Regions from separate parts of the Mesorhizobium sp. M0815 genome, predicted to be linked through region 1. Evidence: riboswitches for the same ligand, from Rfam matches in the RefSeq annotation. Region 1 holds a riboswitch; the other holds the start of a gene.

What was found. A riboswitch is a leader RNA that binds a small molecule or an ion and turns the genes downstream of it on or off. The one in region 1 is predicted to bind S-adenosylmethionine.
Region 2: another riboswitch for S-adenosylmethionine. It lies ahead of NKI01_RS07885 (O-succinylhomoserine sulfhydrylase); the one in region 1 lies ahead of metX (homoserine O-acetyltransferase MetX).

What each region holds. Positions count from the first base shown of each region.
Region 1 is NZ_JAMYOU010000016.1:68,924-81,061, reverse strand. It holds gene NKI01_RS18810 (SDR family NAD(P)-dependent oxidoreductase) at 1-256, opposite strand, end outside; gene NKI01_RS18805 (DUF1330 domain-containing protein) at 492-812, shown strand; gene NKI01_RS18800 (hypothetical protein) at 897-1,103, opposite strand; gene NKI01_RS18795 (hypothetical protein) at 1,102-1,311, shown strand; gene metW (methionine biosynthesis protein MetW) at 1,374-1,988, opposite strand; gene metX (homoserine O-acetyltransferase MetX) at 2,161-3,330, opposite strand; SAM riboswitch at 3,423-3,500, opposite strand; gene hisC (histidinol-phosphate transaminase) at 3,639-4,748, shown strand; gene NKI01_RS18775 (prephenate/arogenate dehydrogenase family protein) at 4,755-5,690, shown strand; gene NKI01_RS18770 (DUF2125 domain-containing protein) at 5,822-6,823, opposite strand; gene NKI01_RS18765 (gamma-glutamylcyclotransferase) at 6,938-7,471, shown strand; gene NKI01_RS18760 (quinone oxidoreductase family protein) at 7,517-8,497, opposite strand; gene NKI01_RS18755 (aldo/keto reductase) at 8,817-9,764, shown strand; gene NKI01_RS18750 (LysE family translocator) at 9,842-10,462, shown strand; gene NKI01_RS18745 (lysophospholipid acyltransferase family protein) at 10,490-11,290, opposite strand; gene NKI01_RS18740 (LysR family transcriptional regulator) at 11,399-12,138, opposite strand, start outside.
Region 2 is NZ_JAMYOU010000004.1:208,459-220,596, forward strand. It holds gene chvE (multiple monosaccharide ABC transporter substrate-binding protein) at 1-778, shown strand, start outside; gene mmsA (multiple monosaccharide ABC transporter ATP-binding protein) at 878-2,410, shown strand; gene mmsB (multiple monosaccharide ABC transporter permease) at 2,407-3,699, shown strand; gene araD1 (AraD1 family protein) at 3,883-4,875, shown strand; gene NKI01_RS07880 (2'-deoxycytidine 5'-triphosphate deaminase) at 4,906-6,000, opposite strand; SAM riboswitch at 6,136-6,213, shown strand; gene NKI01_RS07885 (O-succinylhomoserine sulfhydrylase) at 6,284-7,474, shown strand; gene NKI01_RS07890 (ceramide glucosyltransferase) at 7,527-8,681, opposite strand; gene apaG (Co2+/Mg2+ efflux facilitator ApaG/CorD) at 8,909-9,301, shown strand; gene NKI01_RS07900 (Hsp33 family molecular chaperone) at 9,378-10,388, opposite strand; gene argF (ornithine carbamoyltransferase) at 10,506-11,417, opposite strand; gene NKI01_RS07910 (aspartate aminotransferase family protein) at 11,432-12,138, opposite strand, start outside.

The sequences.
Region 1 (12,138 bases):
CCAGCGCACCTGCGCAGATCACCAGCACGTCCGGCTCAAGCGCGGCGAAGACCTTATCGGGGGCGGAGTCCACCGTCGCATCGATCGCGAGCGTCTTCACGCCGGAGACCTCCCAGGCAAATTGCGCCAGCGCCTGTTTTCCGCGGGCGACCGCCAGCACCGTCGCTTTCTCCTTGAGGGCGACCTCCGCAATGGAGCGGCCGACACCCCGGCTGCCTCCGACGACGACGACATTCTGATTTTGCAACGATCCCATGGATCACCTCTCTGTTCCCGGCCGCCGGACCATCCAGGCGCGCTCATCGATAAGGACAGCGCAGGTGGGCGGAAATCATCGGTGCCAGGCAGAAATATCTTTCAGGTGACGGCAGCGGCGCGCCAGTTTTGTATTCGGTGTCATTACCTCGGGGGTAATCGACCAGCGCGCAACGTCCCGGCAAACTGCTCCCATCAAGCCGGTTGTCCGGCTTTCGACCACAAGGAGTTACACCATGACCGCCTACGCCGTCGCCCATATGCGCCAGGTCACGCCGGGGCCGCCGATCGTCGAGTACCTGCAGAAGATCGATGCCACGCTTGAGCCGTTCGGCGGGCGCTTCATTGTGCATGGCAGCGAGGTGGACGTGGTTGAAAACACCTGGCCGGGGCACCTCGTCATGATCGAATTTCCAGACATGCAGCAGGCGCGCGGATGGTACCGCTCGGCCGCCTATCAGGAGATCTTGCCGCTGCGCACCGAGAATTCTCAGTCCGATGTGGTCCTTGTCGACGGCGTTGCGCATCCGCACAAGGCCACCGACGTACTTGAATAGGGCAATGATCGGCTACGATCGGCTTCTATGGCGCCGCCATCTGTCCGGCGACACTGAATTTGGATCGCGTCTGCATCGGCAGCTTCACCGCCCCTGCAGCACCTTGATCGCGTTGGACATGTCGCCGTGCGACAATGCAGCCAGGTAATCCGAGTAGTTGATCCTCCCGTTCGCGAAGCCGTTCATCAATCGCGTGCAGAACGTGTGTTCCAATCCGGCGTCCGGGACGTTCATGAGCGCGGCGAGGTTTGCCCTTTCAACCTTGCCGAACCGCATCTTGAACTTGGTCATGCACCGCTGGATCGCCTGCCGCTTCAGCGCCGGGCTGCCGCTCAACGCGACTTGTCCATTCTGGAAATCGGTCTTCGATGTCGTACACCCAGAAATCAAAGTGGCCGATATCAAAGCTGTTGCTAATACTAGCGTCTTCATTGCTTCCCCCAAACCAACCCATTTGAGACCTGTTAAAGCAACAAAGAATGCTGGGCAACTTCATTGAATGGAAAACTGAAAATATGGTTTTTTGCGGAGGTCGGAGGTTCGTTGCTTCTGCCTGTTAACCTATCGTTTCAGCAGAAATACCGCCTGCTGGCCGAAAAAGTTCCAGAACCACCACGGCATGGAGAAGCCGATCCGCTGGCCGTTGGCGTCGAGCGCGGTTGCCTTTTCCACCGTCGCGCCCAGCTCGTCGCATAGATTGACGAAATCGCGAATGGTGCAGAAATGGATGTTGGGGGTGTCGTACCAGTAATAGGGCAGGTCCTTGGTCACCGGCATTCGGCCGTTGAAGAGCAGCGAAAAGCGCACCCGCCAGTGGCCGAAATTGGGAAATGAGACGATGGCGCGGTTGCCGATCCGGAGCAGTTCGTCGAGCACCAGCTTCGGATTGCGGGTCGCCTGCAAGGTCTGCGACAAGACGACAAAGTCGAAGCCCTTGTCGGGATAGAATTGGAGGTCCTTGTCGGCATCGCCTTGAATGACCGACAGGCCGCGCGCCACGCATTCGTTGACGCCGCGCTGCGACAGTTCCAGCCCGCGGCCGTCGACCTTCTTGGTCGCCTGCAGCAATTCGAGCAGCAGGCCGTCGCCGGAACCGACGTCCAGCACCCGCGACTGCGGCGGGATGAGATCGGCGACGACTTCGAGGTCGACGCGCTGGGCGCGGTTGACGCTCATTGGCTCGGCTCCTGCCTGGCGCATGGTCCTGATCCGAAAAGTCTGCAACTTTTCGGGGCCATGCGCTGATGCCTGGCGCATGATCCTGATCCGAAAAGTCTGCAACTTTTCAGGGTCATGCGCTGATGCCTGGCACATGGTCCTGATCCGAAAAGCGTGCAACTTTTCGAGGTCATGCGCCGAGCCCTCTAGCCCGGGCCGCCGAGGCGATGAAGCCTTTGATGGCGGCGAACAGTTCCGGCTCGTCGAGCAGGAAGGCGTCGTGGCCGCGGTCGGTCTCGATTTCGACGAACGATACCGAGGCGCCGGCCGCGTTCAGCGCGTGAACGACCGAGCGGCTCTCCTCGGTCGGGAACAGCCAGTCGCTGGTGAAGGAGACCAGGCAAAAACGGGTCTTGGTGCCGGCGAAGGCATCGGCCAGCCGGCCGCCATGGTCGGCGGCGAGATCGAAATAGTCCATCGCCCGGGTCATGTAGAGATAGGAGTTGGCATCGAAGCGATCGACGAAGGTCATGCCCTGATGGCGCAGATAGCTCTCGATCTGGAAGTCGGCATCGAAACCGAAGGTCAGCGCTTCGCGGTCCTGCAGGTTGCGGCCGAACTTGCGGTGCAGCGCTGCTTCCGACAGATAGGTGATGTGGGCGGCCATGCGCGCCACCGCCAGCCCCTTTTCCGGTCGCTTGCCGTGCTCGAAATATTTGCCGCCATGCCAGTCGGGGTCGGCCATCACCGCTTGCCTGCCGACCTCGTGGAAAGCGATGTTCTGCGAGGAATGGCGGGCGCCGGTGGCGATCGGCAGGGCCGAGAAGACGCGCTCGGGATAGCTGGAGGCCCATTGCAGCACCTGCATGCCGCCCATCGAGCCGCCCAGCACGCTGAACAGCTGTTCGATGCCGAAATGCTCGACCAGCATCAGCTGCGCCCGCACCATGTCGCGGATGGTGATGATCGGCAGGTCGAGCCCGTAAGGCTTGGCGGTTGCGGGATTTGTCGAGGCGGGGCCGGTGGAACCGAGGCAGCCGCCGATGACGTTGGACGAGATGACGAAGAAACGGTCGGTATCGATGATCTTGCCGGGGCCGATCAGCACTTCCCACCAGCCCGGCTTGCCGGTCACCGGATTGGTGTTGGCGACATGCTGGTCACCGGTCAGCGCATGGCAGACGAGGATGGCGTTGGAGCGCGCGTCGTTGAGCGTGCCATAGGTCTGGTAGGCGATCTGGAACGGCGACAGCAGCGTGCCGGCGTCGAGCTTGAGCGGCTTGTCGGCGCCGAAACGCAACACCGGGCTCGACGGCTGGTCGGCCTCGTTGTTGGTTTTTCGCGCGCGCAAAGCGACCATCACATCTCCTTGCCCGGCCTTCAGTTGTCCGCCGGTCCGGGCAACAACCAGTCAGGGCAACAAAAAACCGGCCATGCCTTCGCAAAGCCGGTTACAAGATGCAAACGGCCCTTTAGCAAGTTGTTTAACGTGGCTGCAAGCCGACCGGCCAAATCACCACGGAACTGTCGCTGCTCTTCTAGGACTGACGCATGGCTTCGTCAACGGCAAGTTATTGATCCCGAATTGCCGCCCCTCGACATTCCGGGCCACGGCTTGTATTTCCGCTGCGGCTTCCGGATGGAGGCTTCCTCGACGGATTTCATGGAATGAGCCAGACACCGGATCAGACACGTCCAACGCCCCGCGCCGGCATCATGGACATCGAAGCCTATGTGCCCGGCAAGAGCGCGGCGCCTGAAGGTGTCGTCAAAGTCCACAAACTGTCGGCGAACGAGAACCCGCTCGGTCCTTCGCCAAAGGCGATAGAGGCCGCGCGCGCGGTCGCCGACAAGCTCGCGGTCTATCCCGACGGCAGCGCCAGGCGCCTGCGGGAGGCGATCGCCGACGTGCACGGGCTCAATCCGGCGAACATCGTCTGCTCCAACGGTTCCGACGAGATCCTGGGCCTGCTTGCGCAGACCTACCTCGCGGCCGGCGATGAAGCCATCATCACCGAACACGGCTTCATGGTCTACAAGATCTACATCCAGTCGGCCGGTGCCGTCCCGGTAACGGTCAAGGAGACTGATGAACGCGCCGACATCGATGCGATCCTCGCCGCGGTGACGCCGCGTACCAGGATCATCTTCCTTGCCAATCCGAACAACCCGACCGGCACTTACGTGCCGTTCCAGGAGGTGCGCCGCCTGCATGCGGGCCTGCCGCGAAACGTGCTTCTGGTGCTGGATGCCGCCTACGCCGAATATGTCCGGCGCAACGACTATGAAGCTGGCGTCGAGTTGGTGGGCAGCGCGGAAAACGTGGTCATGACCCGCACTTTCTCGAAATTGGGCCTCGGTGGCGCGCGGATCGGCTGGATCTATGCGCCAATGCACGTCATCGACGCGATCAACCGCGTGCGCGGGCCCTTCAACGTCAATGCGACGGCGATCGAGGCAGGCATCGCGGCGATCCGCGACCGGGCTCATATCGAGCGCAGCGTCGCGCATAACGAGACCTGGCTGGCCTGGCTGAGCGAGCAATTGACCGGGCTCGGGCTGCGGGTGACCCCGAGCGTCGGCAATTTCATCCTGATCCACTTTCCCGAGGACAAAAAGCATTCGGCGGCGGCCGCCGACGACTACCTCAGTGCGCGCGGCTACATATTGCGGCGCGTTTCCGGCTACGGTTTTCCCAACGCGCTGCGCATGAGCATCGGCACCGAAGAGGCTAATCGCGGCGTTGTCGCAGCACTCGCGACATTCCTGAAAAGCTAGGGCACCATGACCTCACCGATGTTCGAAAAGATCGCGCTGGTCGGCATCGGCCTGATCGGTTCGTCGCTGGCCCGCGTCATCCGCCGCGAGGGACTTGCCGGCCAAGTCGCCATTTCGACGCGCAGCGAAGCGACGCTGGAGCGGGCGAGCCAACTCGGCCTTGGCGACACCTACACGACAGATGCGAAAGAAGCGGTTCGCGATGCCGATCTGGTCATCGTTTCGGTGCCGGTCGGCTCTTCAGGCACGGTCGCCCAGGAGATCGCACCGGCGCTGAAGAAGGGCGCCATCCTCACCGATGTCGGCTCGACCAAGGCATCGGTGATCGCGCAGATGCAGCCGCATGTGCCTGATGGCGTGCACTTCATCCCCGGCCATCCTTTGGCCGGCACCGAAAAATCGGGACCGGATGCCGGTTTTGCTGAACTGTTCGAGAACCGCTGGTGCATTTTCACGCCGCTGGCCGGCACCGATCCCGTGGCGCTGGAAAAGCTCTCGGAATTCTGGCGCCGCTGCGGCTCCAACATCGACACGATGGACCCCCAGCATCACGACATGACGCTGGCCATCGTTTCGCACCTGCCGCACATCATCGCCTATAACATCGTCGGTACCGCCGACGATCTGGAGTCGGTGACCAAGTCCGAGGTCATCAAATACTCGGCTTCCGGCTTTCGCGACTTCACCCGTCTCGCGGCGTCCGACCCGACCATGTGGCGCGACGTCTGCCTGCACAACAAGGACGCCATCCTCGAAATGCTGGCGCGGTTCTCGGAAGATCTGTCCTCGCTGCAGCGGGCGATCCGCTGGGGCGACGGCGAAAAGCTGTTCGACCTGTTCACCCGCACCCGCGCTGTCCGCCGCTCGATTATCGAGGCCGGCCAGGACATCGACGTACCGGATTTCGGCCGCCAGGCAGTCGAACACCCGCCGAAGGGATAAGCCGCGGCAAGCCGATCGCAGGCCGTACCGCCCCAGAACGGTTCATCGTTTCACGGAAACGCCGAACCGGTCTATCTTTTTGTTTGACGCAATCCGGACGGAAAACCGTTCACAATTTTCCTGGAATTGCTCTAGTCGAGCGGCTTGATCTTGCCGAGCGGGATGAAGCCGAGCGAGGCCTTGCCCTTGACGATCTTCAGCGGCATCGACGGTGCGTTGCCGAGCAGCGCCAGTCCGGCGAAGCCGGTCTGGATTTCTTTCTTCTGCTCGGGGATGGCGGTGGCGAGGATTGCCGCCACGGCCTTCGGGTCAGTGACCTTGATCATCAGGTCGGCATTTATGAGACCGTCGTCATCGACCGACAGCGGTCCGGAAACGGTGATGCGCGCGGTTCCTGAAGACAGATCGAGCTCGTGGATTTCGGCCGCCTGGCCGCGCAGGCTCTTCGGATTTTCCTTGATCAGCGTCACGCCGTTCTTAAGCGTCACGTCGCCGCTGCCGTCGAGTGGCGGCAAGACGCGCCCGCCGATGGCCTCCGCGTCGATTTCGAGATCGGTGAAATTGCCGGCATAGTCGATGTCCTGGCCGTTTGGGCGCAATTGCCCGGTGGCGGTTCCGGCGCTGAACAGCGAGACGGGATCGGTGTCGTCCGCCGGATCGGTCTGGCCGGACAGCCCTTCTGCCTGCAGCGAGAGGCGCCCCGGCAGCGGCCAGGACAGCTTCATGTCGGCCCGCAGATCATCCCAGTCGATCCACAGCGGCGTCATGCCGGGAACAGAGGTCCTGAGCGGCCCCCTGAACTCGGCGGCAGGCGACAGAAGCCGCGTGATCTGCGTGGCGGCGTTGATTTTGCCTGTCGATGCAGCGACGTTGCGGCTGTCGTCCTCGTAAGCCAGACTTTCGCAAGAAAGCGTGAAGGTGAAGGGATAGCCGCTGACCGCGAGATTGGCGCAGTCGGCCTTGATGCCTTTGTCGTCGAGATCGGCGACCGCCTTGTCGGTTGCACTCTCGACCAGGTCCGCCAGGTAGAACCAGCCGGCGCTGTAGATGCCGAACAGCACGAGGATGAAAGCGGCAAGCCACAACAGGCGGCGACGTTGGCTGGGCGGCGGGCGCTCGTCACTTGACGTCATGCTGCGGCTTTCGTTAACGCGGGTGGCACGGGCGGGCTGTCGCTTTCGGCAACAACAGGTAGACGGACTGAAACACCACCGGTGAGGTGGTTCGTCACAATCAGGCTTGGCGATATGGGCGATTTTTGGGTTTTTGGCTACGGCTCACTGATCTGGCGGCCGGGATTCGCGCATGTCGAGACGCGGCGTGCCCGCCTGCATGGCTATCGCCGTTCGCTCTGCGTCTATTCTTTCGTGCATCGCGGCTCGCGCGAACGGCCGGGCCTGGTGCTCGGCCTCGACCGCGGCGGCTCCTGCGTCGGGCTGGCGTTCCGGGTTCCAGGCGAGCTGCGCAACGAGGTCGTCACCTATCTGCGCGAACGCGAGCTGGTCACCAACGTCTATCTCGAGCGTGTGCTCAGCGTCCGCCTCGACAAGCGTGAAACGGATGGGGGCGAGACGGTCGAAGCCATCGCCTATGTCGTGGACCGCAGCCATGAGCAATACGCCGGTGCGCTCGACGCCGCCGAGGCAGCAGCCGTCGTTCGCGGCGCCGTCGGCCAGTCGGGGAGGAATGAGGATTACGTGCTCAGCACGCTGGAGCACCTCGAAGCACTGGGTATAAGCGATCGCTGGCTGGAAGAGGTGACAAGACGGGTCGCGACGTAGCTTCTTTGGTCGTTGACCATGATGCTTTCGGCGTCGTGGTCCGGGCTACATCCTGAAAATCTGTTTGCCAAGATCGGCGCGATCCAGGCTGTTTGCCACGGCGAGCTTGAACTCGGTCAACGGGCGGAGACCGCCGACAGGAACGTGGAAGCCGGGCTGGCCGAAGATGTCGATGATCTCGCGTAGCACAGGTCGGTCGGCTTCGACCGGCGGCGAAAAGAAGTAGCGATAAATATTCGCCCTGATCTCCACGCCGCTCAGCAACACATCGAAATTGTGAAGTTCGAAGCGCTCGGCACTCATGCCGCCATTGATCACCATCTGCCCGCCGAGCGCCAGGGTGCGGATCAATTCGCCGCTGACAGGTCCGCCGACATTGTCGATAATCCCGTTCAATCCGGCGCCACCGGTGATATCCATCACGGCTTCCCGGATACTTGCCTTCAAGTCCGAAAGGTCAAGAATGGCGGCGACGCCAAGCGTCTTCAGATCGAAGCTTTGGTGCGAGCGCCGCACCAGCGCGATGACGTTGATGCCGCGTCGTTGGGCGAACTGCATCACCATTGTCGAAATCGACGAATAGCCGGCCGTGACAGCCAGCCACTGGCCAGGCCGCACACGGGAATCCACCATCAGATCCCACGCGGTAATGGGGTTCACCATCTGCCCGGCGCGTTCGACCGGATAGCCGGCAGGCAACGGGATCAGCCATTCGGCGGGAATGGCCGCGTACTCGGCCCAACTGCCATAATAGCTGAACGCGACGAGCGTGCCCGGTTCCAGCAAAACGTTCGCGCCAACGGCTTCGACGATGCCGGCGCCATGGTTTCCCGCGATCTGCTGGGGAAAATGCGGCTTCTTCGGTTCGGGATAGAGGTTCTGGACAAACAGGAAGTCGCCCGGATTGATCGAGGCCGAGACCATCCTGACCAGCACCTCGCCATCGCCGATCCGCGGCATCGGCAGGTCGTCAACGTAGAGCACGTCGCGCGGCGAGCCGATGGCGTCAAATACAATTGCTTTCATGCCGGTCTCCATAACAAACGATCCGGGGCAAACAGTCTGGGCTTGGCCAGACCGTGCCGAAATTTGCGTCGGCGCCGCGGAACTTATGGCCAGCCGGCAAAGGCCAGAATTGGCAGATTTGACAATCTATGTGCTAAACTTGCCAATTTCCTCAGAGGGGCTGGTTTGGAAGCCGGACACGGCGCGGCGGGTCGCGGTTTTGTGAAGCGCCAGCGGGTTGGAAAAGAGGCTATGCGTTTGACGTTGCCATGGCGCGACATAGGTTAGCCCGGTCGGCGGCTCCCACCCGCCTCAGCATGAATCACCATGGAGATCAGCCTTGCAGAAACGTCGTCTCGGTCGCACCGACCTATCCATCGCGCCATTGGTTCTGGGCGGCAATGTGTTCGGCTGGACCGCCGATGAGAAAACCTCGTTCGACTTGCTCGACCGCTTTGTCGACGCCGGTCTCAACGCCATCGACACGGCCGATTCCTATTCGCGCTGGATTGCCGGCCACCAGGGCGGCGAATCCGAAACCATCATCGGCAAATGGATGAAGAGCCGCGGCAACCGCGACAGGGTTGTCGTCATCACCAAGGTCGGTTCGGACATGGGGCAGGGCAAAAGGGATCTGTCCGCCGCCTATATCGAAAAGGCCATTGATGCCTCGCTGAAGCGGCTGCAGGTCGATACCGTCGATCTCTATCTGTCGCACTGGCCCGACCCTGCGACCCCGTATGAGGAAACGCTCGGTGCTTACCAGAAACTGCTCGACAAGGGCAAAATCCGCTATGCCGGCGCTTCCAACCTCGACGCCGCCCAATTGCGCGCCGCACTCGACGTAGCAAGCCTGCGCGGCCTGCCGCGCTACGAGGTGCTGCAGCCGGAATACAACCTCTACGACCGCTCGTTCTTCGATGGTCCGCTGCGTGATCTGTGCGTGGCCGAGGACATCGGCGTCATCACCTATTTCAGCCTCGCCAAAGGGTTTTTGAGCGGCAAGTACCGCAGCGAAGCCGATCTCGGCAAAAGCCCGCGCGGCGGCGGTGTGAAAGGGTATCTCAACGCGCGTGGCATGCGCATTCTCTCAGCGCTCGACGCCGTGTCGGCCAGACATTCGGCCAAGCCGGCGGAAGCGGCGCTGGCCTGGATCATGGCGCGCGCCGGCGTCACCGCTCCGATCGCCAGCGCGACGACGCTCGGCCAGCTCGACAGCCTGGTGCGTGCGGCGTCGTTGCAGCTCAGTCCGGACGATATCGCCGAGCTCGACAAGGCCAGCGCATAGCCGCGCACGATCGTTCAAGACCCGCACCGCTGCCTTGCCTACCGTCCTACATCGTCACAGGAATGCAGGGACGCCGCATGGCCGGACAGGTTCTTCTCGATCAGCAGCTATGGCAGCAATTGCTGGCGCTTGTGCTAGCATCGGCCATCGTCATGGGCAGCCCGGGGCCGGCGACGATAAGCGTCACCGCGATCGGCGCCGCGTTCGGCCTGCGGGATTCGCTCCGCTATGCCTCGGGGATCGTTGTTGGCACGATCCTCGTGCTCGTGGTGGTGGCGACGGGCATCATGGCCGTTCTCGCCGCGTTGCCGAAGCTCGCGGCGCTGCTGGCGGTCGCCTCCGCAGCCTACATCCTTTACCTGGCGTTCAAGATAGCGACGGCGCCGCCACTGACGGCACGCGTCCGTGGAGCGGCGCTTCCCACTTTCCTTGGCGGGTTTCTTCTGGCTGTTGCCAACCCGAAAGCCTATGTGGCGATTGCCGCCGTGTTCGCCGGCGCGTCTTCCGGCGCCGGCGGTCTCGGTATTTCAGCCAAGCTGGGGGTTCTCACCTTGATGATCGTTGCCATTCATCTCTTGTGGCTTCTCGCCGGCGCAGCCTTTGCACGTTTGCTGCGCAAACCGCTGGCGTCGCGGATCATCAATCTGGTGTTTGCCGTGACGCTGGTTGCAACAGCCGCCCTGGCTGCCCTGCCGTGAGCCCTTGTGGCATCTGAGGCCGTTGCCTCAGCCTTTCAATTCAGGTTTCGCGTCCAGCTCACCAAGCCTTTTCACCGCAGTCGGCGGCATCGGCGGCGGGTTCGGCGTTTGCGACGCCTCGACGAGGAGCTGGTCGCAGGCGGCCTCCGTCTCGCCGATCAGCCGTTGCATGAATTCGTCCTTGCCGAGGCCGGGCGGGATCGGCGACAGGAAGCGCGCCTTGATCGTGCCGGGATAGCGCAGGAATTTGCGGCGCGGCCAATAGAGGCCGGCGACGTGAGCGACCGGCACCACCGGAATGCCAAGTTGCGCATAGAGTTCGACGATGCCGTATTTGTAGACCGGCTCGTCGCCCGGCGCCCGGCGCGTGCCCTCGGGATAGATGATGAGCTGGCGGGGATTGCGCGCCAATTCCTGTTTGGTCGCGGCGATCACCATCTTCAATGCCTTCGAGCGGCTGCCGCGGTCGACCGGAATCATCCGCATCTTCAAGATGTACCAGCCGAAGAACGGGATCCAGGTCAGCTCCCGCTTCAATATGTAAACGGGATCGTCGAGGAACGGCAGGAAAGCGATCGTGTCCCAGAAGGACTGGTGCTTCGGCGCCAGGATGAAGGAGCCTTCAGGCAGGTTCTCCTGGCCGGTGATCTCGCTTCTGGTGCCGGCGATCTTGTCGTAGAGCCACATGCTGGTGCGCGACCAGAATTTCGGCACGAACCAGGCGCGGTGGCGCGGCGACAGGAAATAATACGGGGTCCAGAGGATCATCTGGACGATCAGATTGAGGTAAAAGGCGAGATTGAACGCCAGCGAGCGGAAATAGAGCATACAGCAAGTGCCCGGTGAGGAGGTGTGCGTTGGTTACACCAAGCGCCGGCAAAAAGGAAACGGTGCGAGGCCGGCGATCGGCCCGGTTTTGCGGTAGGCCGTCTTTCGTCACGCCTGCCACGCCGCCTGCAGCAGGCGCTGCTTCAGGCGTGGGGCGGCGAAGTCGAGGAACGCGCGCAGCTTCACCGGCAGCAGGCCCTGGCCGGCATGGACGAGGCTCACCGGCCATGGTTCGGGCTCGAACTCCTGCAGCACGGGGCGCAGCGTACCCGACCGAACCGCGGCGGCGATCTGGTAGGAAAGCAGCCTCGTCACGCCGACGCCAGCAATCGCCGCATCGATTGCCGCCTCAGCGGTGTTGACCCGTAACCTGGAGCGGACCGGTACGGTGAATTCGGCCTTGCCGGTGGCGAAACTCCAGGCGGAGGCGTTGAGCCCTTCGAAGGTGATCGCACTGTGTGCCGCAAGCTCCTGCGGCTTTTTCGGCGTGCCGTGCTCGGCGAGATAGGCCGGGCTCGCGCAAACGACGCGGCGGATCGAACCGAGGCGGATGGCGACCAGGCTCGAATCGGCAAGGGCGCCGATGCGGATGGCGAGATCGATGTGCTCTTCGACCAACTGGGTTATCCGGTCGGCGAGTGTCAGCCGCACACTTACGTCGGGGTAGGCGGCGAGAAAGGCGGTGACGACCGGCAGCACATGCAAGCGGCCGAAGACGATCGGCGCGGTGACGATCAGTTCGCCGGTCGGGGCGCTGTACTCGCCGGCGGCTATTCGCTCGGCCTCGCCGACCTCGTCGAGAATGCGACGACAGGCGGCGAGATAGGCGTGGCCGGCATCGGTCAGCG
Region 2 (12,138 bases), on a different contig from region 1:
GGGCGATGCGCTGCAGAAGGCGAATGACGCCGGCGTCGTCGTCGTCGCTTACGACCGCCTGATCAAGAAGACGCCAAATGTCGACTACTACACCACCTTCGACAATTTCGGCGTCGGCGTCATCCAGGCCAAATCGCTGCTCAAGGGCCTCGGCTATCCCGAGAAGAAAGGCCCGTTCAACATCGAGCTGTTCGGCGGTTCGCCGGACGACAACAATGCGTTCTTCTTCTATAACGGCGCCATGTCGGTTCTTCAGCCACTGATCGACGACAAGACCCTCGTCGTGAAGTCCGGCCAGATGGGCATGGACAAGGTCGGCACGCTGCGCTGGCTGGCGGCAACCGCCCAGGCCCGCATGGACAATCTGCTCTCCGCCAACTACTCGGACGGCAGCCGCGTCGATGGCGTGCTCTCGCCCTATGACGGCCTGTCGCGCGGCATCATCGCTTCGCTGCGTGCCGTAGGCTACGGCACTGCCGATCAGCCATGGCCGATCGTCACCGGACAGGACGCCGAGACCGCTTCGGTCAAGGCGATCATTGCCGGCGAACAGTATTCGACCGTGTTCAAGGACACCCGCGAACTCGCCAAGGCGACGGTCGAACTCGTCGACAAGGTGCTCTCGGGCGGCAAGCCGGAAGGCCTCGACACCACGACCTACAACAACGACGTCAAGGTCGTTCCCTCGATCCTGTTGACGCCGCATGACGTCGACAAGTCGAACTACCAGGCCCTGGTGGTCGACTCCGGCTACATCAAGGCCGAAGAACTGAAGTAATCGCGGTTACAAAGCCTGGGGTCCTGCGCAGGCAGGGCCCCTTTTCGTTGGCGAGCCAGCCCGGTATTGTTTGCGGACCTCGCAGGAGTGGTATTCTCAATGGCATCGACGATTTTGGAGATGCGCGACATCACCAAGACGTTTCCAGGCGTCAAGGCGCTGTCGAACGTCAAGCTCATGGTCGAGGAAGGCGAGATCCATGCCGTGGTCGGCGAGAACGGCGCCGGCAAGTCGACGCTGATGAAGGTGCTGTCGGGTGTGTATCCGTCCGGCACCTATGACGGCCAGATCATCTATCGCGGCGATGAGTGCCATTTCAAAGGCATCCATGACAGCGAGCGCAAGGGCATCGTCATCATCCACCAGGAGCTTGCGCTGGTGCCGATGCTGTCTATCGCCGAAAACATATTTCTCGGCAACGAGCAGGCCAAATACGGCGTCATCGACTGGAATGCCAACGAGACGCGCACCAGCGCCCTGCTCAAGAAGGTCGGCCTCAAGGAAGACCCCAACACGCTGATCACCAATATCGGCGTCGGCAAGCAGCAGCTGGTCGAGATCGCCAAGGCGCTCAGCAAGGAAGTGAAGCTGCTCATTCTGGACGAGCCGACGGCGAGCCTGTCCGAAAAGGACAGCCAGGCGCTGCTCGATCTGCTGCTCGAATTCAAGCGGCAGGGCATCACTTCGATCCTGATCTCGCACAAGCTCAACGAGGTGAACCGGGTCGCCGACAAGGTCACGATCATCCGTGACGGCCGGACCATCGAGACGTTGGCCAAGAAGGACATCTCGGAGGACCGCATCATCACCTCGATGGTCGGCCGTTCGCTCGACGACCGCTACCCGCCGCGAGAGCCGAAGATCGGTGAGACCGTTCTCGAAGTGAAAAACTGGTCGGTCTACCATCCCATCCATGCCGAGCGGCAGGTCATCAAGGGCATCAACCTCAACGCCCGCAAGGGCGAGGTGGTCGGCATTGCCGGGCTGATGGGCGCCGGCCGGACCGAGTTTGCCATGAGCCTGTTCGGCCGGTCCTATGGCCGTCGCATCACGGGCGAGGTGTTCCTTAACGGCAAGCCGATCGATGTCTCTTCGGTGAGCAAGGCGGTGGAACACGGCATCGCCTATGTTACGGAGGACCGCAAGACCTACGGTCTCAACTTGATCGACCATATCAAGCATAACATCACGCTGGCCAACCTGCCCGGCGTCTCGCGCCATGGCGTGATCGACGATTTGCGCGAGCTTTCCGTCGCCAACGATTATCGCGGCAGGACCAATATCCGCGCCTCAAGCGTCTACCAGATGACCGGCAACCTTTCTGGCGGCAATCAGCAGAAGGTGGTGCTGTCGAAATGGCTGTTCGCCAATCCGGAAGTGCTGATCCTCGACGAGCCGACACGCGGTATCGATGTCGGCGCCAAATATGAAATCTATACGATCATCGCGCGTCTCGCCTCCGAGGGTAAGGCAATCCTCGTCATCTCGTCGGAAATGCCCGAACTGCTCGGCATCACCGACCGCATCTACGTCATGAACGAAGGACGCATCGTCGGCGAAATGGCGGCGAGCGACGCCAGCCAGGAAAAGATCATGCGCGCCATCGTCCGTGGAGAAGGGAAAGCATCATGAGCACCGAAAGCGCTCCCGGGCCGCAAACCGGCGTCGCCCAGGATATACAACAGGCACCTCGCATTGCCGTCTCGGCGCTGGTCACCAATCTGCGCGAATACGGGTTGGTGCTGGCGTTGATCGCAATCATGGTGTTCTTCCAGTTCACCACGTCCGGAACGCTGTTCAAGCCGGTGAACCTCAGCAATCTCGTGCAGCAGAACAGCTTCATCATCGTGATGGCGCTGGGCATGCTTCTGGTGATCGTTTCGGGCCATATCGATCTCAGCGTCGGCTCAGTCGCCGGCTTCATCGGCGCACTGGCGGCGATGATGATGGTTATCTGGCCGCTTGGCCCATTGAGCAATCCGCTGGTGGTGTCGATCATCTGCCTGATCGTGGGTGGCGCGATCGGCGCGGCACAAGGCTACTGGATTGCCTATCACCGAATACCGAGCTTTATCGTCACGTTGGCGGGCATGCTGATCTTCCGCGGCATCTGTCAGGCGCTGCTGGGTGGCGGGTCTTCCGTGGGGCCGCTTCCAGTCGGCTTCAAGGCGCTGAGTTCCGGCTTCATTCCGGACCTGATCGGCCCATTGACGCTGATACCACCGACCGTGAACGCCGCCGGCAAAACCATTGTCGGCAGCGGCCTGACGCTGCACCTGACGACTATCGTGATCGGCCTCGCCGCCGTGCTCGCCTATGCCTATTTCGGGCTCAGGGCGCGGCGCACCCGCGAGCGGCATGGCTACGAAGCCGAGCCTTTCTCGCTGTTCGTCGTCAAGACCCTGGTGATCAGCGGGCTGGCACTGTTTCTGGTCTACCAATTCGCCACCTATAGGGGCCTGCCCATCGTTCTCATGGTGATGGGCGTGCTGATCGCGTTGTTCGTCTTCGTTACCAAACGCATGACGATCGGACGCCGCATCTATGCGATGGGCGGCAATGCCAAGGCAGCCCAGCTATCGGGCATCAAGACCGAACGGCTGACGTTGATGGTGTTCATCAACATGGGCGTGCTGTCGGCACTCGGCGGCCTGATTATCGCGGCGCGCCTGGGGCAGGCGGTGCCTGCGGCGGGCCTCGGCAGCGAACTCGACGTCATCGCCGCGGTGTTCATTGGTGGCGCTTCGGCGATGGGCGGCGTCGGCCAGGTCATCGGCGCGGTGGTCGGCGGTTTCATCATGGGCGTCATGAACAACGGCATGTCGATCATGGGCGTCAATGTCGATTGGCAGCAGGTGGTCAAAGGCCTGGTGCTGCTCGGCGCTGTCGTCTTCGACGTCTACAACAAGAACAAGGCTTGAGAGGCAACCAGGAGGCATACGGGTCACATCGCGGCGCTGCCGGGCGGCGCGAAGAAGTCCCCCGAGGGACCTGACCCGCGAGCGCAATCCGGACGAAGAATTTCAACCGCGGCGTGGACAGGGTCCGAGCCGCGCCGGGCAGGGTTTGCCAAGAAGGCAGGCCGCAATTCAGAGAGGGTTACCATGCTGATCTCACAGATCCTCGACGACGCCGAGACGATCCGCGTCGTTGCTCGCAACGGCGGCAAGACCCGCGTCATCAACGGCGCTCGCAGCGTCTATTCGCTGGCGATGGAAGCCGCGCGCACCGGCACCGGGCTTGTCGCCCTGATCGAGCGCAAGGGCTTCGGCGAAACCGTCGATCTCGACGCAGCCTACAAGAAGGGACGGCTGCTGTCGCCGATCAACCATCCCGATCCGGCGCATCTCCATCTCACCGGCACCGGGCTGACGCATCTCGGCTCCGCCGCGACCCGCGATTCCATGCACAAGAAGCTCAGCGATGGCGGCGAGGAACAGCTGACCGATTCCATGAAGATGTTCCGCATGGGGCTGGAGGGCGGCAAGCCGGCGAAGGGCCAGATCGGCGTGCAGCCCGAATGGTTCTACAAGGGTAACGGTACCATGGCAGTGGCGCCCGGCGCGGCGCTCATGTCGCCCGCCTTCGCCCAGGATGCCGGCGAGGAGCCGGAAATCGCCGGAATCTATGTGATCGGCGACGATGGCGCCCCGTTCCGCGTCGGCTTCACGCTGTCGAACGAGTTTTCCGACCACGTCACCGAGCGCGTGAATTATCTCTTCCTCGCCCATTCGAAACTGCGCAACGCCTCGTTCGGGCCGGAGATCCTGATCGGCGACCTGCCGTCCGACATTCGCGGCGCTTCACGCATCCTGCGCCACGGCAAGCTGCTTTGGGAAAAGCCGTTCCTGTCGGGTGAAGCGAACATGTCGCACACCATTGGCAATCTCGAGCATCACCACTTCAAATACTCGGCCTTCCGCCAGCCGGGCGACGTACATGTGCACATGTTCGGCACGGCGACGCTGTCCTTCGCCGACGGCATCAGGACCGAGCCCGGCGACGTATTCGAGATCGAGGCGAAGGATTTCGGCCTGCCTCTGCGCAACCCGCTCGAAATCGAGCAGCCGGTGAAGGTGGCGGTGAAGGCGCTTTGAGCCGGCATAGGCCGCAAAGTGAGGGGAAGCTCAGCGCGCGGCGCGGAAATGCTTGGACAGTTTTAGGCCTTGCGCCTGATAGTTCGAACCGAGATCGGTGCCGTAGAGCGCTTGCGGCCGTTTCAGCATGTGCTCGTAGACCAACCGTCCGACGATCTGGCCATGATCGAGAATGAACGGCACTTCGTGGCTGCGCACCTCGAGCACCGCCCGGCTGCCGGTGCCGCCCGACGCCGAATGGCCGAAACCGGGGTCGAAGAAACCGGCATAATGGACGCGGAACTCGCCGACCAACGGATCGAAGGGCGTCATTTCGGCGGCGTAGAGCGGCGGCACATGCACCGCCTCGCGCGACACCAGGATGTAGAATTCGTCCGGATCGAGCACCAGCTCGCCGGCACCGCTCTTGTAGAGCGGCTCCCAGAAATCGACGACATCCTGCGCGGCGCGCTTGTCGACGTCGACCAGGCCGGTGTGGTGCTTGCCGCGATAGCCGACCAGCCCATCCTTGTCGCCGTCGAGGTCGATCGACAGCGCGATGCCACCGCCTGAGATGTTGGGTGGTTCGGTGGCGACCAGCATCTCGGCGCGATGCAGGTCGTGCAGTTCGCTTTCCGACAAAAGCGCATTGCCGGTGCGGAACCTGATCTGCGACAGCCGCGAGCCGGTGCGTACAACGATCGGGAAGGTGCGCGGGCTGACCTCCAGATAGAGCGGGCCTTCATAACCGGCGGCGATCTTGTCGAACTCGTGGCCGCGGTCGGTCATTACCCGAGTGAAGATATCGAGCCGTCCGGTCGAGCTTTTCGGGTTGGCCGAAGCCGAAATATGAGCGGGCAGCGCCAGGCTTTCGAGCAGCGGCACGATGTAGACGCAGCCGGTTTCCAGCACGGCACCTTCGGCGAGGTTGATCTCGTGCAGCTTCAGCCGGTCGAGCTTGTCGACAACCCTGTGGTCCGGACCGGGCAAGAAGGAAGCACGCACCCGCCAGGCCTTGTCGCCGAGCCTGAGGTCAAGGCTGGCCGGCTGGATCTGATCGGCATCTAACATGCGCGGCGATTTCAGCGCGCCCGTCTGGAACAGCGCGGAAATATCCTGATCGGGAAGAATGCCTGTCTGCCGCAAGGGTCTGGCTCCGTTCGAACGCCGGGCGAGGTCTTGTTCTGTCGCAGGTCCGACCGTGGACGCCTTTGGCACCTGCTTGGTACAACCCTCTTAATCATGCCGGCAATTGACGCAAGCGCGGCGCGAGTCTAAAGCTCGTTATCCCGTGGTGATTTGGCCGGTCGGCTTGCAGCCACGTTAAACAAGTCGCTAAAGGACCGTCGGGCCGCAAGGCCATATGGACCGGTTGCGACTTTCGCGACCGGTTTTTTGTTGTTTGGACCAATTTTGGTGTTTGGATAGAATGATGACCAAGAAGCGCGACTGGAAGCCTCAGACCGCACTCGTGCACGCCGGGACGCTGCGTTCCGGCTTCGGCGAGACCTCCGAGGCGATGTATCTCACCCAAGGCTATGTCTACGAGACGGCGCAAGCGGCGGAAGCCCGCTTCAAGGGGGAGGAGCCGGGCTTCATCTATTCGCGCTATGCCAATCCGACGGTCGACATGTTCGAAAAGCGTATGTGCGCGCTGGAAGGCGCCGAGGACGCGCGCGCTACGGCGTCCGGCATGGCGGCGGTGACGGCAGCGCTGCTGTGCAGCGCCAAGGCGGGCGACCATGTCGTGGCGGCGCGCGCACTGTTCGGCTCCTGCCGCTGGGTGGTCGAGACGCTGGCGCCGAAATACGGCATCGAGGCAACGCTGGTCGATGGCACTGACATCGCCAATTGGGAACAGGCGGTCAAGCCGAACACCAAACTGTTCTTCCTGGAAAGCCCGACCAACCCAACGCTGGAAGTGGTCGACATCGCCGCCGTCGCGGCACTTGCCAACTCGATTGGCGCCAGGCTGATCGTCGACAATGTCTTCGCCACGCCCTTGCAGCAAAAACCCTTGCAGCTCGGCGCCCACATCGTCGTCTATTCGGCCACGAAGCATATTGACGGCCAAGGGCGCTGCCTTGGAGGCGTTATCTTGTCGGACAAAAAATGGATCGACGAGAACCTGCATGACTATTTCCGCCACACCGGCCCCAGCCTCTCGCCCTTCAATGCCTGGACCCTGCTGAAAGGCCTGGAGACGCTGCCGCTACGCGTACGCCAGCAGACGGAAAGTGCCGGCCGCATCGCGGATTTCCTCGCCGAGCGCCCGCAAATCGCCCGCGTCATCTATCCCGGCCGTGCCGACCACCCGCAAGCGGCCGTGGTCAAGAAGCAGATGTCGGGTGGTTCGACGCTGATCTGCCTGGATGTGAAGGGCGGCAAGCAGGCGGCCTTTGCTTTCCAGAACGCGCTCGACATCGTGCTGATTTCCAACAATCTCGGCGACGCCAAGAGCTTGATCACCCATCCGGCGACGACCACGCACAAGAATTTGACCGATGAGGCCCGCGCCGAGCTCGGCATCGGACCGGGAACGCTCAGGCTTTCCGTCGGCCTGGAAGATACCGACGATCTGCTCGAAGATATCGAGCAAGCGCTGAGAGCTGCCGGATAAGGCTGGCCGAACAGGGCGAGCGGGTTCGTACAGCCCGCGCCGGACGTGCCGGTCAGGCGCCGGACGGGGTCTCTTCCAGCTCCGCGACGGCCTTGGTCTGGATGGTCATAACGTTGCCGCGCCAGTCGACGGCGCCGCTCAGCCAGCCGCGCGCCCATATCGCCGGCAGCATGCAGTCGCGAACCATCATTGCCAAGATGGTGCGCAGCGACAGGTGCCATCCTTTGACCCAGGCCAGGGCACATTCCGGCAGGTAGGCCGCGACCAGCACGGCGATGGCGGTTGCCGGCAGGCTGACGCCGGCGTCAGCCGCCGCGATCAGCGCAAGCACCAGCGGCGGCGCCGCGCCGATCAGGATCTCGGGGGCGAAGAACAGCGCGAAGGTGACGCGGCGCAGCCGCGCCCAACGCGCCTGCCGAGACCAGATCTCGCCAAGCGTGCGCCGGCCGAGCGGCTGTTCGAACGGCGAAGCGACAAGATTGACCCGCAGTCCGAGCCGGTTGACCAGCTTGGTCGCGGCGGCGTCCTCGGCAATCTCGGCGGCCAGTGCGCGGATGCCGCCATTGGCGTCAAGCATCGACTTGTTCCACAACATGCTCTTGCCCTGGGCGAAGCCAAGGCCGAGCGCCTCTCCAGCGTACTGCCAGCGTGCCTGCAGCGTGTTGAGAAAGGCGCATTCGACCTCCCCCCAAAACCCTTCAGGCCGCGAGCCGATCGGCGTCGAGCAGACGAGGCCGGTGTCGGGCCGCCATGCCGCCATCAGCTGCTGGACATAATCGCTCGGCATAAGCACGTTGGAATCGGCAAGGATGACCCAGCGATAAAGCGCCGCTTCCCAACCCTTCACGCAATTGTTGAGTTTCGGATTGCCGCTGATGCGGTCGTCGCCGACGAGCAGCCGGGCGCGTATAGCCGGAAAACGCGCCATTGCAGCGGTGATCGACTTGACCACGGGGTCGTCGGCATGGGCGACGCAGAAGATGAGTTCGTAGCGCGGCCAGTCGAGTGAGAAGGCGCGCTCCAGCGTCTCCTCGGTAAACGGCTCGACGCCGCGCGCCGGGACGACGATCGATACCGGTAGCACGGTGGCGGCGGGCGATGCGATCCTGGCTGCTCGCTTCAGCTTCAGCGAAGCTAACAGGATGCTGGCGAGATTTGAAAGAAGGAGAGCTATGGAAAAGAGGGCGGCTGCGAATGTCGGTTCCATCGAGATCTGGTCACTCCAGAAATGCCGGCCGCCTGACGGCCGTTTTCAACAATTCGACAGAACACCGAGTCGCCCGGCACAAGCCTGCACACCATCATTGTCATGTGTCACTTAAATGACATTGTTTTTCGGCACCTGCGCTTGAGTCGGGCAAGGAGATGACGCGCATCGTTGATCAAACTGCGCTGAGCGTCGAAAGTTCCATCTACATTGCTTTGGAGCAGTTTATGTACAGCGCCGTCACCCGCAACATCGAAGTGCAGGTCAGGCCGTTCTATCTGGAGGATCACTCCGACCCGCCGCAAAACCGCTATGTCTGGGGCTACCAGGTGACCATCGACAATCAGTCGGACGAGTTCGTGCAGCTTCTGTCGCGCTACTGGCACATTACCGACGGCACCGGCAAGGTCGAGGAAGTGCGCGGCCCCGGGGTCGTCGGCGAGCAACCGGGACTCAACCCCGGCGACAGCTATCAGTATACGTCTGGATGCCCGCTCTCGACCCCGTCCGGCATCATGGTCGGGCACTACACAATGCGCAACAAGCGGGGCGAGACCTTCGACGTCGCCATCCCCGCCTTCTCACTCGATTTGCCAGGCACGCGGCGCACCGTCAATTGACGTTCACTTTGATTCCTCTTCCCGCCTTGCGGGGCGAGGAACCCAAGTTCTGCGAAGGCAGCCGCACAGACGCTCGTTATTGAGCCGCTGCAAATTCCGCCGGGTCGAAGTCATATTGCTTCGAGCAGAATTCGCAGGCGACGTGAATGCTACCATCCTCGGTGCTGTCTCTGATCTCCTCGGCGGAAAAACCCTCGAGGATGCCGCGGATCTTCTCCCTCGAGCATGAGCACTGGTCGGCGACCGGCACGCCGCCGAAGACGCGGACACCATGCTCGTGGAACAGCCGGTAAAGCAGCCGCTCGGCGCCGATAGTCGGATCGATCAGCTCGGTCGGTTCAATGGTACCAAGCAGCGCCAGCAGTTCCTGCCAGGAATTGTCGGTCGGGTCGTGGATTTCCTCACGCGGATCGCCGTCGCCCCCGGGAAGGTCGGGTACGCGCATGCGTTCCGGCGACTGCGGCAGGAATTGTGCCAGCAGGCCACCGGCGCGCCATTGCTCGCGGGCACCGCCGACGCCGGGCGTCAGAAGCTTGGCCACCGAAAGCCGTAGGTCGGTCGGAATCTGCTCCGATTGGCGGAAATAGGTGCGTGCGGCTTCTTCCAGCGTGACGCCGTCGAGCTGGACGATGCCCTGGTAGCGTTGCGTGTGGGCGCCCTGGTCGATTGTCAGCGCCAGGACGCCGCTGCCGAGCAGCGTCTGCGGCGACGTCTCGCCGGCAGCCGTCAAAGCCTCCAGCCGGTCGGCATCGAAGCGGGCATAGGCGCGCAGCGCGTGCGGCGTGGAGAAATCCGCGACCAGCATATCGACCGGCCCGTCGGTGCGGGTCTGCAGAATGAACTTGCCCTCGAACTTCAACGAAGTTCCGAGCAGGACGGTCAGCACACAGGCTTCGGCCAGTAGTCGTGCCACCGGCTCGGGATACTCGTGGCGGCTGAGAATAGCGTCGAGCATCGGCCCGAGCTGGACGGTACGGCCGCGCACGTCGAGCGGGCCGACCTCAAACGGCACGACATGGTCGTCGCCGGCGTAGCCGAACTCGCCGAGCTTGGGTTGATGTTCAGCCAATTGACGAGTTTCCAACATGACAAAGCTCCGGGGCGCGGCGATGCCGCCCTCCGGGGCGCATGCGACGAGACGCGCTCGATTTGCGTGATGCGCCTGAGATAGGCACCACGAATTCCCGGATCAAGGCGGCCCGGATCAAGCGCCCAGGCACCAGGCCAAAACCGCCTTCTGGGCGTGGAGCCGGTTCTCGGCCTCGTCGAACACCACCGAATGCGGCCCATCGATGACCTCGTCGGTAACCTCCTCACCGCGATGCGCCGGCAGACAGTGCATGAACAGCGCGTCCGGCTTGGCTTTCGCCATCAGGGCCGCGTTGACCTGATAGGGCAAGAAGACATTGTGGCCGCGCGCACGGTGCTCCTGACCCATCGAGACCCAGCAGTCGGTGACGATGCAGTCGGCCTCGTGAACGGCCTCCTCGGGCGAACGAGTGAATTTCAGCTTGCCGCCATTGGCCTTCGACCAGTCGACATGCCTCTGAGCCGGTTCGCTGCCTTCGGGCACGGCGACGTTCAGCTTGAAGCGGAACCGCGCAGAGGCCTCCAGTAAAGAATGCAGGACATTATTGCCGTCGCCGGTCCAGGCGATCGTCTTGCCGGCCACCGGACCGCGGTGCTCTTCGAAGGTCATGATGTCGGCCATCAACTGGCAGGGATGGGTTTCGTCGGTCAGCCCGTTGATGACGGGCACCGTAGCGTTTTCCGTCAGTTCCAGCAGCCGGTCATGCGAGGTGGTGCGGATCATGATGGCATCGACATAGCGCGACAGCACCTTGGCCGTGTCTGCAATAGTCTCGGAACGGCCAAGTTGCATCTCGGTGCCAGTCAGCATGATCGTCTCGCCACCCAACTGCCGCATGCCGACGTCGAACGACACGCGCGTGCGCGTCGAGGGCTTGTCGAAGATCATCGCCAGCACCTTGCCTTCGAGCGGCTTGGTGCGTTCGCCGGCCTTGAGCCTCGCCTTTCGCACAGCTGCGTCGTCGAGCATGAAGCGCAGATCGCCTTCGGAAACGGCGGAAAGATCGGTGAAGTGGCGAAGGGACATCAGGAATTCCAGGATTACTTCGCGGCGGCAGCGACGATGGCATCCGCCAGGCTCTTGGCGCCGGCACGAATGCGCTCGAGCCCCTCGTGGATCTCGGCATCGGTGACGGTGAGAGGCGGCAGCAGACGGATAACGTTGTCGCCGGCCGGAACCGTCAAGAGATGCTGGTCGCGCAGTGCCACCGTAACCTTGGTGTTGGGCATCGCGCATTTAAGGCCGAGCATCAGGCCGGTGCCCCTGATGCTTTCGATAACGTCCGGAAATTCGTCGGCGACACCGGCCAGCCCCTGTTTCAAGAGCAGCGCCTTGCGCCGGACGTCATCGAGAAAGCCGTCTTCCAGCACCACGTCGAGCACGGCGTTGCCGACCGCCATGGCCAGCGGATTGCCGCCGAAGGTGGTGCCGTGCACGCCGGCGGTCATGCCGGCCGCTGCCTCGTCGGTGGCGAGGCAGGCGCCCATCGGGAAGCCGCCGCCGATGCCCTTGGCCACCGCCATGAGGTCGGGTGTGACACCCGCCCACTCATGCGCGAACAGCTTTCCGGTGCGGCCGACGCCGCATTGGACCTCGTCGAAAATCAAGAGCAGTCCGTGCTGATCGCAGAGCTGCCTGAGCCGCTTCAGCGATTGCGACGGCACTTGCCTGATGCCGCCCTCACCTTGCACCGGCTCGATCAGGATCGCCGCGGTTTCAGGCGTGATCGCCTTTTCGGCGGCGTCGA